One region of the Actinoplanes sp. CA-252034 genome, then DNA from elsewhere that is predicted to be linked to it. Evidence: riboswitches for the same ligand, from Rfam matches in the RefSeq annotation. Region 1 holds a riboswitch; each other region holds the start of a gene.

Region 1 (5,583 bases):
CGCGAACCCGCCGAACGGCAATCCCGGCGCCATCTCGTCGATGCCCGGCATCACCAGCCGGCTCAGCTCGGTGCTCAGCGGCGGCGTCGCCATGGACGTGCCCGGCCAGCACGCCGTCTTCGAGTCGGCGGCGCTGACCGCGCCGGTCGAGGTGGCCGGCGCGCCCACGCTGCGGTTGCGGGCGGCCTCACCGACCGGCGAGGCGATCCTCTTCGTGAAGCTCTACGACGTCGACGCCAACGGGTCGGCGACGCTCAGCGCCGGCCTGGTCGCGCCGATCCGGCTCACCGGCCTGCCGGCCGACGTCAACGCCGCCCAACCGGTCAGCGTGACGCTTCCGGCGATCGTCCGGCAGATCGAGGCGGGCCATACGGTACGGGTCACCGTCGCCACCTCCGACCAGGCGTTCCTCACGCCCGCCCAGCCGGCCGTGTACACGGTCGCGGTGGAGCCGGCGCTGACCCTGCCCACGCTGACCGGCACGCCGATCGCCGACCCCGGCACCCTCTGGTGGTATGCGCTGGCCGGCGTGATCGGCGTGATCCTGCTCGGCCTGGTGGTGCTGCTGCTGGTCAGCCGGATCCGGCACCGGCGGCGGGACGTGGCCGTGGTCGAGGAGCACGCGGACACCCCGCTCGTGGTGAACGGGCTGCGCAAGGCGTACGGCGACGGGTTCGTGGCGGTCCAGGAGATCGACTTCACGGTCGAGCGCGGGCAGGTCGTCGGCCTGCTCGGCCCGAACGGGGCGGGCAAGACCACCACGCTGCGGGTGCTGATGGGCCTGACCCAGCCGACGGCCGGGGAGATCTACGTCTTCGGGCACCGGCTCGTCCCGGGCGCACCGATCCTGTCCCGGGTCGGCGCGCTGGTCGAGGGCCCGGGCTTCCTGCCGCACCTCTCGGGTGAGGAGAACCTGAAGGCGTACTGGCAGGCCACCGGCCGCCCGTGGGCGGACGCCCGTTTCGAGGAGGCCCTGGAGATCGCCGGTCTGGGCGACTCGATCCACCGCAAGACCCGCAAGTACAGCCACGGCATGCGGCAGCGGCTCGCCATCGCGCAGGCCATGCTCGGTCTGCCGGAGCTGCTGGTGCTCGACGAGCCGACGGACGGCCTGGACCCGCCGCAGATCGCCGAGATGCGCCGCGTCCTGCAGCGGTACGCGACCGACGGCCGGGCCGTGCTGGTCTCCAGCCACCTGCTCGCCGAGGTGGAGCAGACCTGCACCCACGCGGTCGTCGTCAACAAGGGCCGGATCGTCGCATCCGGCCCGGTCAGCGACATCGTCGGGGACTCCCCGTCGGTGCAGCTCGACGTCTCCGACGTGCCCGCCGCCACCCGGGTCCTCCAGGACCTGGGTGTGGCCTCGGTCACGACCGAGGGCACCAACGGCCTGATCGTCGACATGAACGGGACGGCCCGCTCCGAGGTGGTCGCCTCCCTGGTCGGGGCCGGCATCGGGGTGGACCGGCTGGTGCCGCGCCGCCGCCTGGAGGACGCGTTCCTGTCCCTGGTCGGCGACAACTCGCGAGGAAGTGGGGACCGATGACCACCCTGGAAGCCGCGTCCGGCTACAAGCCGTCGCGCACCATGCCGATCTGGGCCGAGGTGCGCCGGCAGGCGTCCCGCCGGCGCACCCAGATGGCGCTCGGTTTCATGGTGCTGCTGCCGCTGATCGTCCTGGCCGCCTTCGAGTTCGGTGGCGGCGGCCGCGACGACGACGACGGCAACGGCGGGGGCGCGTTCAGCAGCATGGCCGACCTGGCCACCTCCGGCGGGCTCAACTTCGCACTCTTCGGGCTCGCCGTGTCGGCCGGGTTCCTGCTGGTCGTGGTGGTCGCACTGTTCTTCGGCGACACGGTGGCCAGCGAGGCCAGCTGGGGCAGTCTGCGCTACCTGCTGGCGATCCCGGTGCCGCGGGCCCGGCTGCTCGGCGTCAAGCTGACCGTCGCCGCCGGATACTCGCTGCTGGCCCTGATCCTGCTCGTCGGCACCAGTCTGCTCGTCGGCACGCTGCGGTACGGCTGGTCCCCGATGGGCAGCACGATCGCCGCCGAGATCCCACCCGGTGAGGGGCTGCTGCGGCTGCTGGGGATCTGCGCGTACCTGGCCACCACCCTGCTCGTGGTGGCCGGCCTGGCGTTCCTGCTGTCGGTGCTGACCGACGCGGCGCTGGGCGCGGTCGGCGGCGCGGTGCTGCTGTGGATCCTGTCCAGCATCCTGGACCAGATCGACGCGCTCGGCGATATCCGCAACGGGCTGCCGACCCACTACACCGACGCCTGGATGGGCCTGCTCTCCACACCGGTGCAGACCGAGGACCTGGCGAAGGGCGCGATCTCCGCGGTGGTCTACGCCACCCTGTTCTGGGGCATCGCGTTCTACCGGTTCACCCGCAAGGACGTCACCTCCTGACAGTGCTTCCGCCCCGGCGGCGTCAATTCGGTTGACGGCCGGGGCGGGCGCGCGATGGCATGGCGGCCGTGACGGCTGACTTCTCGATCCGCCCGGCCCACCCCGACGACGCCGCCGCGGCGGCCGCGCTCCGCGCCGCGGTCCATCCCTATCTGGTCCGTGGCGAGGCCTCCACCCGCCGCATGTTCGCCGATCCACCACCCGGCGGGAACCGGATCCACCTGCTGGCCGAGCGCGACGGCGAGATCATCGGCCTGGTCTCGGCCTTCCGGGACACCCGCTCGGCGGACGCCGGCTTCGGCCGGATCGCGTTGCAGGTGCACCCACGGCGCCGAGGCCGGGGGATCGGCTCGGCCCTGCTCACCGAGGCGATCACCCACCTGCGGTCGATCGGGGTGTGCCGGGCGAGCAGTTGGGCGGCGCCGGAGGCGGTCGGGTTCGCCCGCGCCCACGGGTTCGAGCCGTCCCGCGAGATGCGCTTCTCGGCCCTGGATCTGACCGGGTTCGGCGACCGGCCGTTCCTTCCCGCGCCGGCCGGGATCCAGATGGTGCGGCTGCGCGAGCTGGCGGAGAAGGCGCTGTACGAGGCGGATGTGGCCGCCGCGACCGACGAGCCCGGTGAGACCCCGCCGCAGCCGACGCCCTATCCGCTGTGGCGCTACGAGATCTGGGACGAACCGGGCCTGGACCGGGACGCCAGCACCGCGGCCGTGGCCGACGGCGAGATCGTGTCGTTCTCGCTGGTGCTGCGTGACGGCGACCGGATGTGGTCGGACATGACCGCCACCGTCCCGGCTCATCGCGGCCGCGGCCTGGCCCACCTGGTGAAGACGGCAGCGCTGCGCCGGGCCGCAGCCTCCGGTGTACGCACCGCCTACACCAGCAACGACGAGGAGAACGCGCCGATGCTCGCGGTCAACAACCGTCTCGGCTACCGCCCGGTCGGCACCCAGATCTCCTGCCTCGCCGAGATATGACGACCGGCCGGGAGTGAGGACGACCGGCGGGGGTGAGGCCGACCGGCCGGGGGAGAAGGAGGTCGCTCACACCTCGGGAACTTCCTGTGGCGTTCGCGGGATCTCGTCGTAAGGTGTTGGAAACAACTGAATACCTCATCCAGAGGGGCAGAGGGATACGGCCCGACGAAGCCCCGGCAACCACCGCGCAGCGATTCTCGATGACGAGCCGCGCGTGGCAGGTGCTAATTCCGTCCCCGTTACGGCAGGTCGCCGCGGGGAAAGATGAGAGGAAACTCTAATGACGTCTGTCGTCGACGTACCCTCCACCGCCTCCACCTCGCCCGCTCGCGGCCTCGTCTGTCGTGCCTGCGGCGCTGAGTATCCTCTCGCCGCGCAGCACGCCTGTTACGAGTGTTTCGGCCCGCTCGAGGTCGCCTACGACGAGGCGGCGCTCGCGCGGGTGACCCGGGCCCAGATCGAGGCGGGCCCGCAGAACATCTGGCGTTACGCGGCTCTGCTGCCGGCGGGCCAGGACCCGGCGACCCGGGTGACCCTCGATCCCGGTCTGACCCCGCTGGTGGCCGCCCCGCAGCTGGCCGCCGCGGTCGGCATCGAGGCCCCGCTCTACGTCAAGGACGACTCGCAGAACCCGACGCACTCGTTCAAGGACCGGGTCGTCTCGGTGGCCCTCACCGCGGCCAAGGAGCTGGGCTTCAACCGGTTCTCCTGCGCCTCGACCGGCAACCTGGCCAACTCGGTCGCCGCCCACGCGGCCCGGGCCGGTGTGCCGAGCATCGTCTTCATCCCGGCCGACCTCGAGCAGGGCAAGATCATCACGACCGCGGTGTACGGCGGTGAGCTGGTCGCCATCGAGGGTTCCTACGACGACGTGAACCGGCTGTGCAGCGAGCTCGTGGAGACCGACGAGTTCGAGGACACCGCGTTCGTTAACGTGAACGTCCGCCCGTTCTACGCCGAGGGCTCCAAGACGCTGGGCTACGAGGTGGCCGAGCAGCTGGGCTGGCGCATTCCGGCCCAGGTGGTCATCCCGATGGCCTCCGGCGAGCTGCTCACCAAGGTGGACAAGGCGTTCAGCGAGCTGGTCGAGATCGGACTGGCCGAGGCCCCGGAGGGCGGCTGGACCGTCTTCGGCGCCCAGTCCGAGGGCTGCAACCCGATCGCGGTCGCCCTGCACGCCGACACCGACGTGATCACCCCGGTGAAGCCGACCGGCATCGCCAAGTCCCTCAACATCGGCGACCCGGCCGCCGGGCCGTACGCGATCGAGGCCGTCAAGCGCACCGGCGGGTGGATGGACTACGCGAACGACGAGGAGATCCGCGCGGGCATCCGGCTGCTGGCCGAGACGACCGGCATCTTCGCCGAGACCGCCGGCGGCACCACCGTGGCGGTGCTCCAGAAGCTGGTGGCGAGCGGCAGGCTCGACCCCACCAAGGAGACCGTCGTCTACAACACCGGCGAAGGCCTGAAGACGCTCGACGCGGTGGCCGGCCAGGTTGGACCGACCCACACGATCAAGCCGTCGCTGCGGGGCGCCCGGGAGGCCGGGCTGCTCGGCTGACACGCGCCGGGTCGCCCGACCGGCCGGGCGAAGGTCACCAATTCGTGACCAACTCTCACTGACCGTCACCGACGATCAGCCGGTTGTCAGAATTACCTCCTCCGAGGACTTGCACTCCGATCTCCGGATGGGCAGGATGCTCTCTGCGGGAGGATGCGACGCCGTACGAGGCCCCTCACCAGAGCTTGGCGACAATCTCCGAGGGTCCCAACGATCCAGCGCTGACCCATTGGCTACGTGCCCGGAGGCGCTGTGCGTCCGTCCTCCCGACCAAAGACCTTGAGCACCCACGGCCGCAGCGGTATGTCGTCCCGATAGTGGCCGTCGGCGAGCCCCGCGTTCTTCTCGAACCAGTTGCGCACCCCGTAGGACGTCGTCAACGCGATCGACCAGCCACAGGCGACCCAGTAGGCGGGCCAGAAAAGCGGGCCGAAGAACGCGTACTGGCTCGCGTGGCGGCACTCGTGGGCGAACAGCCGGGCACGCTCCTCGGCGAGCAGCCACTCGGCCGGACGGTTCGTGATGATCACCGAGCCGACCGTGAAACAGGAGCCGGCCGGCATCCGGAACCGGAAGTTCTCCGCGATCAGCACGCCGTGCCGTCCCCGCCGCACCCTCGTCCCGGTGCCG
Region 2 (5,583 bases), 3.4 Mb from region 1:
ATCTCGGATCGGTGGCCGCCGCGTGCGGTCTCGGCGACGACCACCAGGTGGCCGTCTTCGTCGACAATCCCAGCGCCGCGCTCGCTGCGCAGTTGGCCGCGGCGGGGGTGCCGGCCCCGAGGTTGCGCGCGGGTTGACGGTTTCCGACAGCGGTCATCGTTCGTCCATCCGCCGTTAACCTGCGCGGACGTAGCATCCTGCGATGACCGCTGTTCTCGCTCCCACCCGCGCCTTTCTGGCCCGGTCCGTCGCCGAGTCCCTGATCGGTGACAGCGGCAACCGGTGGCGGCACACGGCCGGGGTGGCCGAGCGCGCGGCGGAGCTCGCCGACCGTCTCGGCCTCGACCCGGACGTTCTGGTGGCCGCCGCGTGGCTGCACGACATCGGCTATGCGGCGTCCATCGCGCTGACCGGATTCCATCCCCTCGACGGCGCCGTGCACCTGAGCGCCGAGGGCTGGCCGGCCCGGATCGCCGGTCTGGTCGCCTTCCACTCCGGCGCCCGTTTCGTGGGCGCGGCCCGCGGCTTCGGCGAGCAGATGGCGGCCTTCCCCGACGAGCGCAGCCTGATGGCCGACGCCCTCACCTACGCCGATCAGACGGTCGGCCCGGCCGGCGCGCGGGTCGACACCGAGACGCGCTACGCCGAGATGCTGCACCGGCAGGGCCCCTGCTCGTGGAACGCGAAGGTCGGCGCCGACCGCCGCCCCCACCTGCGGGCCGTCGCCGCCCGTGTCGAGCACCTTCTGGCCGTCCCGGCCTTCTAGGAGAGACCTTTCAAGAACGATTCGAGCGCTCGGCGGTACGGCGTGAGCGTGCGCAGGTCGACATACTCCTCCGGCCCGTGCTGCCCGTCGCCACCCGGCCCGAAGATGACCGCGGGCACGCCCTCCGCCGAGTAGAAGCGCCCGTCCGCCGCCCCGTGCTTTCGCAGCAGCGACCCGTCGAACCCGACGTCACGCGCCGCCGCCTGCAGACGGAGCACGTCGGCGCCGCCCGGATCGGCGAAGTGCGGAGCGCCCAGCGCCTCGACCGTCGCCGTCAGCCCGGTGACCGACCCGAGGAACGCGGCCACCTCGTCCGGTGTGCGCCCGGCCAGGTCGGTGTCGGAGGGCGGGAACCGGATGTCCAGCAGCGCCTCCGCCCGGGCCGGGACCACGTTGGCGGCCTGGTTGGGCGTGTCGACGCGGGCCACGTTGACGGTCGTCACCCACGCCTCGGCGGCCGGGACCGGATAGCGGTCCAGCAGCCGGCGCACGCCCTCGGTGACGGCGGTCAGCGCGTTCGACCCGAGCCACGGGTAGGCGGCGTGCGCGGTCCGGCCGGACGCGGAGAGCCGGGCCCGGATGATCCCCTTCGACTCGGTGACCACCCGTAGCCCGCTCTGCTCGCCGATGATCACGAAATCGGCCCGGACGCCCTGGGCGACCTGGTGCCCGGTGCCGTCGAAGCCGCCCACCTCCTCATCGGTGACCAGCTGCAACGCCAGGCCGTAGGACAGCGTGGCGGCCAGATCGCGGAACACCCGGGTCATCACCAGGGCGGCCGCCTTCATGTCGTGGGCGCCCCGGCCGTACAGACGGTCGCCGTCGAGCCGTGGGACGAACTGGTGCGGCTCGCCGGGCACCACGTCCAGGTGCGCGTTGAGGATCACCCGCGGTGGCCCGGCCCGCCCGGGGACGGTCAGCAGCGCGCTCGGCCTGCCACGGGACTCGAACCGGCGGACCCCGAAGCCGGGACCGGCGACCGTGAGCAGCAGGTCGAGCGCACGCCGCAGCTCGTCCGGGCGATCCGCGGTCGAGCGGATCGCGATCAGGTCCGCGAGCTCCTCCATGGAGGGACCCTACGCCGGGATCCTCTCGCCCGCCTCGATCGCGACCGGCAGCCTGTTGCCGGCCGGGGGCAGCGGGCAGGTCGCGAAGTCGACGTACGCGCACGGCAGGTTCGTCGCCCGGTTGAAGTCGAGCGTGACCGTGCCGTCCTCGGCGGGCGCGGCGACGGCCAGGCTCCGGTTGGCCGCGTAGGTGGTCAGCCCCGAGGTCGCGTCGGTGAACAGCACGGACAGCGACCCGGGAGCGGTCCCGTTGAACGCGATGAGCGACAGCTGCTCGCCGCCCACCTCGAACTCGACCCGGCCCGGCGACTCGTAGACGTGCTCGATGCCCTCGGCCACCGAGCCCACCGTGGTCGGCTGTGGCTCGTCGAACCGCACGAACCGCCCGGTCACGACCCACTTCTCGTCGGCCGGGTAGGCGGGCGTGCCGGTGTAGGCGGTGAGCAGCGGGCTCCTCGGGCTCCGCGGCCGCACCACGTCGTGACCACCGCGCCGGGCGATCTCGATGTGCACGTCGCCGTGCTCCACGATCACGTCGCCGCGTTCCTCGATCGGCTCGAACGTGTGCGTGCCGGTGATCGTGCCGGTGGCGGTGGTCAGGGACTCACCCTCGGCCAGGGCGACGGTGACCCCGGACGGCCCGGTGCTCCACGCGCCGGGGGCGTCGTCGAAGCTCTGCGGCGTCTCGGTGAGCCAGTGCAGGCCGGTGATCGCGAGGAAGCCGTGCGGATCGGCGCGCCGCTTCTCGTGCCCGGTGTGCCATTGGTCCCACTGCTGCTGGAACGAGGTCGTCATGCACACGACTCTATTCCCTACTCGTCGCGTGGGAAATGGACGGTGGACGTGACATCTGCTAATTTCGGCTGCAGGTCATGAGTGCCAGCGCGTAGCCCCGGCTTGCTGGCCGGCAACCCTTCCGTTCGCGACGGGGTGCCCCGGGTGAGGACCGGGCCGTCTGTCGACCGACAGCGGCAAACGGCGAACCCGTGGAGGCGCGGTCATGCCATCTTCCCCACTCGACGTCATCGGTGCCGACGATGAGCTCGATTTCGTGCACCTCGACTACGCGGCGTCGGCCCCCTGCGTGCGGGCGGCCGCCGACGCGGTGCAGGACCTGCTTCCGCGGTACGGCAGCGTGCACCGTGGCACCGGAGTGCGCTCGCAGGCGTCCACCCTCGCCTACGAGCTGGCCCGCGACGTGGTGGCCGAGTTCACCGGCGCCCGCCCCGGCGACACGGTGATCTTCACCCGCAACACCACCGACGCCCTCAACCTGCTGGCCCGGGCCCTGCCCGCGGGCGCCACCACCGTGCAGTTCGACGGCGAGCACCACGCCAACCTGCTGCCCTGGCCGAACCCGCTTCGCCTGCCCGCCCCCGCCTCGCCGGACGAGGCGGTCACGGCGCTCAAATCGGCGCTCGACGGGCTGACCGGGCCGGTGGTGTTCACCGTCACCGGGGCGAGCAACGTGACCGGCGAGGTGTGGCCGGTGCGTGAGCTCGCCGACGTGGCGCACTCGTACGGCGCCCGGGTCGTCGTCGACGCCGCCCAGCTCGCCCCGCACGTGCCCGTCGACCTCGACGACCTGGGCGCCGACTACCTCGCCTTCTCCGGCCACAAGCTGTACGCGCCGTTCGGTGCCGGGGTGCTGGTGGGCCGCTCCGACTGGCTGGACGCGGCTGAGCCGTACCTCGCCGGTGGGGGCGCGAGCGCCGCGGTCGGTGACCGTCCCGGTGACCTGGCCTGGGCGACCGGGCCCGCCCGGCACGAGGGCGGCACCCCGAACCTGCTCGGCGCGGTGTCGCTGGCCGCGGTCTGCGAGGCGCTCACCGCGGCCGGCCGGGCGACGCTGCACGAGCACGAGCAGCGGCTCCTGGCCCGGCTGCGGGCCGGGCTGGCCGGCGTGCCCGGGGCGATCGAGGTGAGCCTGTTCGGCCCGGACCACCCGCGGGTCGGCATCGTGTCGCTGGCGCTGCCCGGCCACGATCCGGCCGCGGTGGCCCGGAGGCTGAGCCGCGAGCACGGCATCGGCGTACGGGCCGGCCAGTTCTGCGCCCACCCACTGGTCCGCCGCCTGACCGGGTCGTACCGGACCGGTGCGTGCGGCGACGGCGTGCCCGGCCTGCTGCGGATCAGCTTCGGCCTGGGCAGCACCGGCGAGGACGTCGACCGGGCGGTCGCGGCGCTGGCCGCGGTGGTCGGGACGGTTCGCACCTGAGCTACAACCGGCGGGTCCTGTGACCGGACCCCCATCCGGCCGATGCTCCGTTCGTGGCGACGTGGATGGCGAGGCTCCGCGACCGGCTTCCGGCCGGCGGGAGGCTCAACGACGAGGACTGGGCGGGCCGGCACCGGCTGCTGACGGTGCTGCTTGCCCTGTGCATGGTGTTCTTCACCGTGTTCGGTGTGCTCAGGGGCGCCGGCGCGGAGGAGCTGCTGGTCACCGACGGGCTGGTGCTGACCGGCCTGATGATCGCGACCCTGCTGAAGAACCGGCGGGTGCGGTCGCTCGCCGTGGCGCTCGGTTACGTGGCCGCCTGCGGTGGCTTCGTGATCGTCTGCGACGGGCTCACCGAGGCGCACTTCACGTTCTTCATCCTGATCCCGGCGCTCGCCCTCTACCGGGACTGGGCGCCGTTCGGTGGCTTCCTGGTCGGCACCACCCTGCATCACGCCGGTTTCGGCGTGATCGAGGCGGACCACACCTTCGGCCACCACTCGGCGCAGCAGCACCCGCTGGTCTGGGCGCTGCTGCACGGCGCCGCGGTGCTCTGTGCCGCCTCGTTCCAGCTGGTCGCATGGCGGTTCAACGAGATCGAGGAGCAGCGCGCCGAGGAGCACCTGAGCGAGAGTCAGGCCCAGCTCAGCGTGGCCTTCGACGAGACGCCGGTGCCGATGGCCATGTTCGCCACCGACGGCCGTCTGCTGCGCACCAACGCCGCCTACCGGAGCTGGCTGGCCCTGCCCGCCGAACTGCCCGACGACTTCACGGTCCGTAACCTGCCGCTGCGCCCGATGATGCCGGACGAGCCGCGATACGCCCAGCTGCTCACCGAGACCCGAGAGCCGATCACGATGACCCGGCAGTACCAGCGCACCGACACCGGTGCGCTGATCTGGGTGCAGACCCACGCCACCGGCCTCTACGACCGCGACGGCGGCCTCCGGCTGATCTTCGTGCACTGCAACGACGTCACCGCCGTCCGCGACCACGAGGCCGAGCTGCGCTACCAGGTGCGGCACGACTCGCTGACCGGCCTGCTGTCCCGCAAGGCGTTCGAGCAGGACCTGACCGAGATGCTCGAGGTCTCCACCGAGCCGGTCAGCGTCATCTACCTGGACGTGGACCGCTTCAAGTCGATCAACGACGGCGCCGGGCACACCACCGGCGACGACGTGCTGCGCGCCCTCGCGGTCCGGCTGAACCACGTGATCCCGGCCGGCGCCCTGCTCGCCCGGCTCGGTGGCGACGAGTTCATCGTGGCGCTGACCGGGCCGGCCGGCTCCGGCGTGGCGGTCGCCGACCGCATCCTCGCGGCGCTGACCGAGCCGCTCGTGGTCGGCGGCCACGAGCTGCCCGTCGCCTGCAGCATCGGCGTCACCACGGCGTCCGGGGGAGTCTCCACCGACGACGTGGTGCTGGCCGCCGACACCGCGATGTACGCGGCCAAGCGTGCCGGCGGCAACCGTCTGCAAGTCTTCACCGACGAGCTGCGTGTGCCCGTACAGGAGAAGATAGCGGCCGAGGCC
Region 3 (5,583 bases), 3.1 Mb from region 1:
CGTACCGCGGGCGAGATCCTCGGCCACCCGGACGACCTGAAACTGCGCTCGTCGATGACGCTGTTCGCCCGGGCCGCCGACGAACCCGCCGTCTTCGAGCAGGTCCTGGATCGCTTCTACGACGGGCCCGACCAGCGGACCCTGCAGTTGCTGGGCGCGGCTTGACGCCCCACATTCCCGTCGCCTTGCGGCGGGCCGTGCCGCCCGTCTCGGGGTGGTGCCTGCGGGGTCGCTTCGGGGTGGTGCCTGCGCGGTCGCTTCGGGGTGGTGCCTGCGCGGTCGCTTCGGGGTAGTACCCGCGCGGTCGCTTCGGGGTAGTGCCTGCGCTACCGCGAAGTGTCACCCTGGCGCCATCGTGCCCGCACCATCCCGGCGGGCACGATGGCGGGCATGGGAGTGCAGGTCATCCGAAGGGGGACGGTGCCGGTGGGTCGCGCCGCCGGCGGCCGCCACCGTGTGACCATCGAGCCGATGCGTGCTGTCGCGGTTGTCCTCATCGGTGCCCTGCTGGCCCTGCCCGCACCCGCAGTCGCTGCTATACCCGCCCCTGCCTTATCGACCACCACTGCGTTACCGGTTGCGAATGCCCTACCGGTCTCCACTGCGTCACCGGTCGTCGGTGCCGTAACCGCCGCCGCTGCTTCCGTCACCGACGTCGAGGATCCGCTCGTGGCGGTGCTCGACCGGATCTTCGCGGGCCGGCGGCCACCCGGCTCCACGGTGGCGGTGGACGTGCGGGACGCGTCCGATGGCCGGATCGTCTATCAGCGTGACGCGGAATCACGGGTGCTCCCCGCGTCCACTCAGAAACTGCTGACCGCCGCGGCCGCACTCGAGGTCTTGGGCGCCGACTACCGTTTCCGTACCACGGTGCGAGCGCGTGGCCGTGACCTCTACCTGCGAGGCGAGGGCGACCCCACCCTCACATTTCAGCGCATCGACCGGCTGGCCGCATCGGTGGCACGAGCGCGGACGAAGCGCTATGCACGGCTGATCCTGGACGACACATGGTTCGACCGGGTGCCACTGGGCCTGGACTGGTCGTGGCAGGACGAGCCGTTCGGATCGACCGCACCCGTGTCAGCGCTCTCGTTCGCCGCGAACGCACGGTTCGACAACGCCGCCGTGGAGATCCGGTATCAGGGTGTGAACGGCCGCCGCCCGACGATCCGGGTGTGGCCGCCGACCGGCACCGTCCGGGTCGTCAATCGAGCCGTCACCGGGGACGGTGGGGACACGATCGGAGCGGTGCGAACCCACGGAACCGCAAGCATCACCGTCACCGGCAATGTGGCGGCGGGCCGTTCCGGTGCGGATCTGGTCTCGGTGCCGGACCCGGCCGTCACGACCGCCGGGCTGTTCCGCGCAGCCTTGCGGCGACACGGGGTGACGATCACCGGGCGGACCCTGCGGGGCACCGTGCCGGGCGGCACCCGTCCCGTGGCCACGCAGACGTCACAGCCGCTGGCCGAGATCCTGCCGCCATTCCTGAAGCTGTCCAACAACGGTATCGCCGAGCTGCTCGTCAAGGCGATGTCGAGGGCCACCGACCCGGTAAGGCCCGGCAGTTGGCCGACCGGGCTGGCCGCCGCGACCAGAGCCCTGGGCAGGCTGGGCGTGGACACCCGGCTGTTGACCATGGGTGATGGCTCCGGTTTGAGCCGCCGCAACTGGGTGACCGCGCGCCAGGTGACCACGCTTCTGGAGAGGGCGCAGCGGCGCACCTGGTTCCCAGCGTTCCGCGCGGCGCTGCCGGTGGCCGGAGACCCGGCCCCGCTGATCGGCGGAACCCTCAGCAACCGCATGAGAGGCACCCCCGCCGCCGGCAATGTCCGAGCCAAGACAGGCACCCTGTCCGGGGTGAACGCCTTGTCCGGCTACGTGACCGCCCCCGACGGCCGCCGCTTGATCTTCGCTTTCATAGTCAACGCGGCCATCGACACCGCCGCCCCTCTACTGGACGAGGCAGCCGTGGCCCTGGCAACCACCCCTCCCTCACCAGCCACCCCGTCCCGAGCCGCGGCCTCATCAATCACCTCCTGGCGAGCCACCTCCTGACGAGCCACCGCCTCGCGAGTCACCTCCTCGCGAGCCACTCCATCTCCACCGACCTCCTGACCAGCTACCCCTGACCACCTACCTCCTGACCAGCTACCTCGTGACCGGCAACTCCCTGACCGGCCACCCCCTGACCGGCCACCCCCTGACCGGCCACCCCCTGACCGGCCACCCCCTGACCGGCCACCCCCTGACCGGCCACCCCCTTGCGAGGCACTCCGTTGCCAATTGCGCCCTCACCAGCCGCCACTGATCCGTCATCTCTACAAGAGGGAGCTTTCGAGTCAGGGCCCGCACCCCGTCGCCGTCGATCAGCCGCCGAGTCCCCGACCGCACAGCCGCGCTTAGAAATGACCGTCCCGTCGGCCATCGCTCGGCACGGTTAGGGTCTGCCGCCGAACAACTCGCTGTATAACGGCGGCGATTCGCAGCCCGCCCTCCTCGACGGACGGACGGCAGCCCAGTCCTGGCAGCAGAAGCTGGCTCACCACCACTGCCAAGCGACAAATCAGTAGCCCGCGGTTTGTCCGTCGACAGGTCCTTGTGCGTGCCGAGCGGCGCGTGAGCGTGGGCTCCGGTCCTCAACTGGCACAGCCAGCCGCGAGAAACGAAACCCGAAGCCGACCGCTTCTTGCGCCAATCGTCCCGCCCTCCCCGGCCGGCAACCTGTCATCTCCGTGGCAGCGCCCGTCGGTGGTGGTCGATGTCCAGCCGTAGCTGCACCCGATCGTTGGTGTGGGCGGGCATGGTGCCGGGGCCGGGGCCGTGGCCGTGGCCGTGGCCGTGGGTGTGCCCGCTGCCGGGTGCGGGTTCGATCATCGCCCATCGATGGGTGGTAAGCGTGCCCGGACCGGGCAGCGAGTGCATCAATCGTCCAGAACTCGGCTGTCGGGCCACCGGACCTGCCAACTGAGGGTGTCCGCGGCGGCGCGATGTCGGCCCTGGCAACCTGCCGGGCGTTCGAGTAGTGGCCGGCGCTACGGGTGGGGCGCTGGGGAACGGGGCGCTGCGGAAACGGAACGCGGGGGCGCTGCGGAAACGGGGCGCTGCGAAACAGGGCGCGCATGGTGGGGCGGTGCGGGAACGGGGCGCGCATGGTGGGGCGGTGCGGGAGCAGGGTGCGGGTGGTGGGGCGGTGCGGAAACAGGTCGCTGCTGGGGCGCTGCGGAAACGGGGCGCGGGTGGTGGGGGCTGCGGAAACGGGACGCTGGGAGCGGATTGGCGGTGGTATGTTGCGCGCAGGTCATGAGTGCCAGCGTCAAGCCCCGGCTTGCTGGCCGGCAACCCTCCGCTTCGTGGGCGGGGTGCCCCGGGTGATGACCGGGTTCGGTGCGGTTCGCGCCGGGCAAGCCGCGACCCCGAGGGGACTCTCATGGATCATTCTGTGCTGCACGGCCGTCTTGTTCGTCTCGAGCCGCTGGGCAAGTGTCACGCCGCCGGGCTTGCCGTGGCTGCTGAGGAGTCGCGGGACTCCTACGACTGGACGTGGGTGCCGACCGCCGCGACCGTCGACGGATACATTGCGGAGCAGATCGGGCGGGACGGCTTGACTCCGTACGCGCAGATCTGTCTTCGGACCGGCCGGGCCGTCGGGGTGACCGCCTATTGGGATCCGCGCGGGAAGCCGCTGGCCGCGATCGATGTCGGTTTCACCTGGCTGGCCGCGTCGGCTCAGGGGTCCGGGATCAATCTTGAGGCCAAGTATCTGCTGTTCAAGAACGCTTTCGAGAACTGGGGCGCGCAGCGGGTGGGGATGAGCACGGACGCGCGTAACGCCCGGTCACGGTCAGCGATCGTGGGCGTGGGCGCGCGGTTCGAGGGTGTGCTGCGGAACTGGTCGCGCTCGTGGGCGCCGGGGGAGGAGGGCCGGCTGCGGGATTCGGCGCTGTTCTCCGTGGTGACCGAGGAATGGCGGGAATGTCGCGCCTACCTGGAACATCGGCTGTCCGAGACGCGATAGGACACCGGGCGCAGCGCGGCATCGGGCCGATCCGTACCGGAGAGCGGCGGCTCCCGCCCTCCGGTACGGGGGGTCAGCTGGAGCAGGTGTTGAGCATGGTCTGCAACGCGGTCTTCTCCGACGACTGGAGTGTCAGCGAGTAGTAGTACTTCACCGCGATCCACATCTTGGCGTAGGTGCACCGGTACGAGGTGACCGACGGCTGCCACGTCGACGGGTCCTGGTCGCTCTTGGACTGGTTGACGTTGTCGGTGACCGCGATCAGCTGCGGGCGGGTCAGGTCGTTGGCGAAGCTCTGCCGCCTGCTGGTGGTCCACGCGCTCGCGCCGGAACGCCACGCCTCGGCGAGCGGCACCACGTGGTCGATGTCGAGGTCGGAGGCCGCGGTCCAGGTCGCGCCGTCGTAGGACGAATACCACGAGCCGGAGGTGGCGGCGCACGCGGAGCTGACGACCACGTTGGAGCCGTCCCGCTTCAGGACCGTCTCGCGGGTGTTGCAGGTCCCGGAGATGGTGATCCAGTGCGGAAACAGATCACGATCGTAGGTGCTCGCGTTGGCCTCGGCCGCGACGGTCAGCGCGCTGAGGTATGTCTGGGCCGTCGACTTCGACGGGATTCCGGTGGGGCGGCCTGGGCGGGGGCGGCCAGCAGACCGATCGTGATCAGCGCGGCGGTGAGGCCGGCCATCAGGGGGCGGGGGAGAGGGGCATGAACGGCTCCTTCGTGTCGTCCGATTCGGACCACACACTTCTACGGCAGCCGCACGTCGCCGGATGATGACGTTCATGAATTTCTTGTGTCAGAACAAAAAAGATCAAACTCAATCTTTTGTACGGTCTACGAACAGTCCCGTGGCTGTCCCCGCGACGTCCACCCGCCACCGGGCCGCAACGCGACCGCCGGGCCTATGCGAGGGAGACGATGTACTGGAGCACCGTGGGCGTCACGAAGACGTTCACCCATCCGCTTCGTCACGAGTGGCTGGCCGGTGTCCCGCGGGACACCCGCGTCCTGGACTACGGCTGCGGTTACGGACGGCTGATGGCCGAGCTCACCGCCGAGGGCTTCACCGACGTCACCGGCGCCGACATCTCGGCCGGTCTGATCGAGCGTGGTCGCCGTGATCATCCCGGCCTGCGGTTCACGGTCCTGGATTCCCCGCCGGTCCTGGACCGCCCGGCCGGGAGCGTCGATGTCATCCTGCTGTTCGCGGTGCTCACCTGCGTCCCGGACGACGCCGCCCAGCGGGCGCTGATCGCCGAGCTGGACCGCCTGCTCGCCCCCGGTGGCCTGATCCACGTCAGCGACCTCCTGCTCCAGGACGACGACCGCAATCGTCGCCGCTACACCGGGTCGCCTTACGGAGTCTTCACCACGGGCGACGGGGCGACGTGCCGCCACCACACCGCCGAGCACCTCCGTGCCCTGCTGACACGTTCCGACGTGGGAGACGATCGCCGAATCGACGTAGGAGACGAGCGCCGAATTGACGTGGGAGACGAGCGCCGAATTGACGCGGGGGATGAGCGTCGGATTGACGTGGGGGATGAGCGTCGGATTGACGC

What was found. Region 1 has a riboswitch for S-adenosylmethionine ahead of thrC (threonine synthase). Riboswitches for the same ligand answer to the same signal wherever they lie in the genome.
Region 2: it holds a riboswitch for S-adenosylmethionine, as region 1 does, so the genes downstream of both, ACQPZW_RS13225 (aminotransferase class V-fold PLP-dependent enzyme) here and thrC (threonine synthase) in region 1, are expected to answer to the same signal.
Region 3: it holds a riboswitch for S-adenosylmethionine, as region 1 does, so the genes downstream of both, ACQPZW_RS33110 (GNAT family N-acetyltransferase) here and thrC (threonine synthase) in region 1, are expected to answer to the same signal.

The regions. Positions count from the first base shown of each region.
Region 1 is NZ_CP191846.1:10,328,371-10,333,953, reverse strand. It holds gene ACQPZW_RS46815 (alpha/beta fold hydrolase) at 1-1,546, shown strand, start outside; gene ACQPZW_RS46810 (ABC transporter permease) at 1,543-2,412, shown strand; gene ACQPZW_RS46805 (GNAT family N-acetyltransferase) at 2,481-3,389, shown strand; SAM riboswitch class I at 3,522-3,660, shown strand; gene thrC (threonine synthase) at 3,670-4,953, shown strand; gene ACQPZW_RS46795 (hypothetical protein) at 5,187-5,583, opposite strand, start outside.
Region 2 is NZ_CP191846.1:2,940,109-2,945,691, forward strand. It holds gene ACQPZW_RS13205 (hypothetical protein) at 1-137, shown strand, start outside; gene ACQPZW_RS13210 (HD domain-containing protein) at 203-766, shown strand; gene ACQPZW_RS13215 (M20 family metallopeptidase) at 763-1,833, opposite strand; gene ACQPZW_RS13220 (DUF1684 domain-containing protein) at 1,843-2,628, opposite strand; SAM riboswitch class IV at 2,702-2,817, shown strand; gene ACQPZW_RS13225 (aminotransferase class V-fold PLP-dependent enzyme) at 2,834-4,051, shown strand; gene ACQPZW_RS13230 (putative bifunctional diguanylate cyclase/phosphodiesterase) at 4,105-5,583, shown strand, end outside.
Region 3 is NZ_CP191846.1:7,269,158-7,274,740, reverse strand. It holds gene ACQPZW_RS33125 (DUF1810 domain-containing protein) at 1-165, shown strand, start outside; gene dacB (D-alanyl-D-alanine carboxypeptidase/D-alanyl-D-alanine endopeptidase) at 391-2,058, shown strand; gene ACQPZW_RS33115 (hypothetical protein) at 2,728-2,877, opposite strand; SAM riboswitch class IV at 3,300-3,416, shown strand; gene ACQPZW_RS33110 (GNAT family N-acetyltransferase) at 3,431-4,018, shown strand; gene ACQPZW_RS33105 (HNH endonuclease family protein) at 4,092-4,634, opposite strand; gene ACQPZW_RS33100 (class I SAM-dependent methyltransferase) at 5,060-5,583, shown strand, end outside.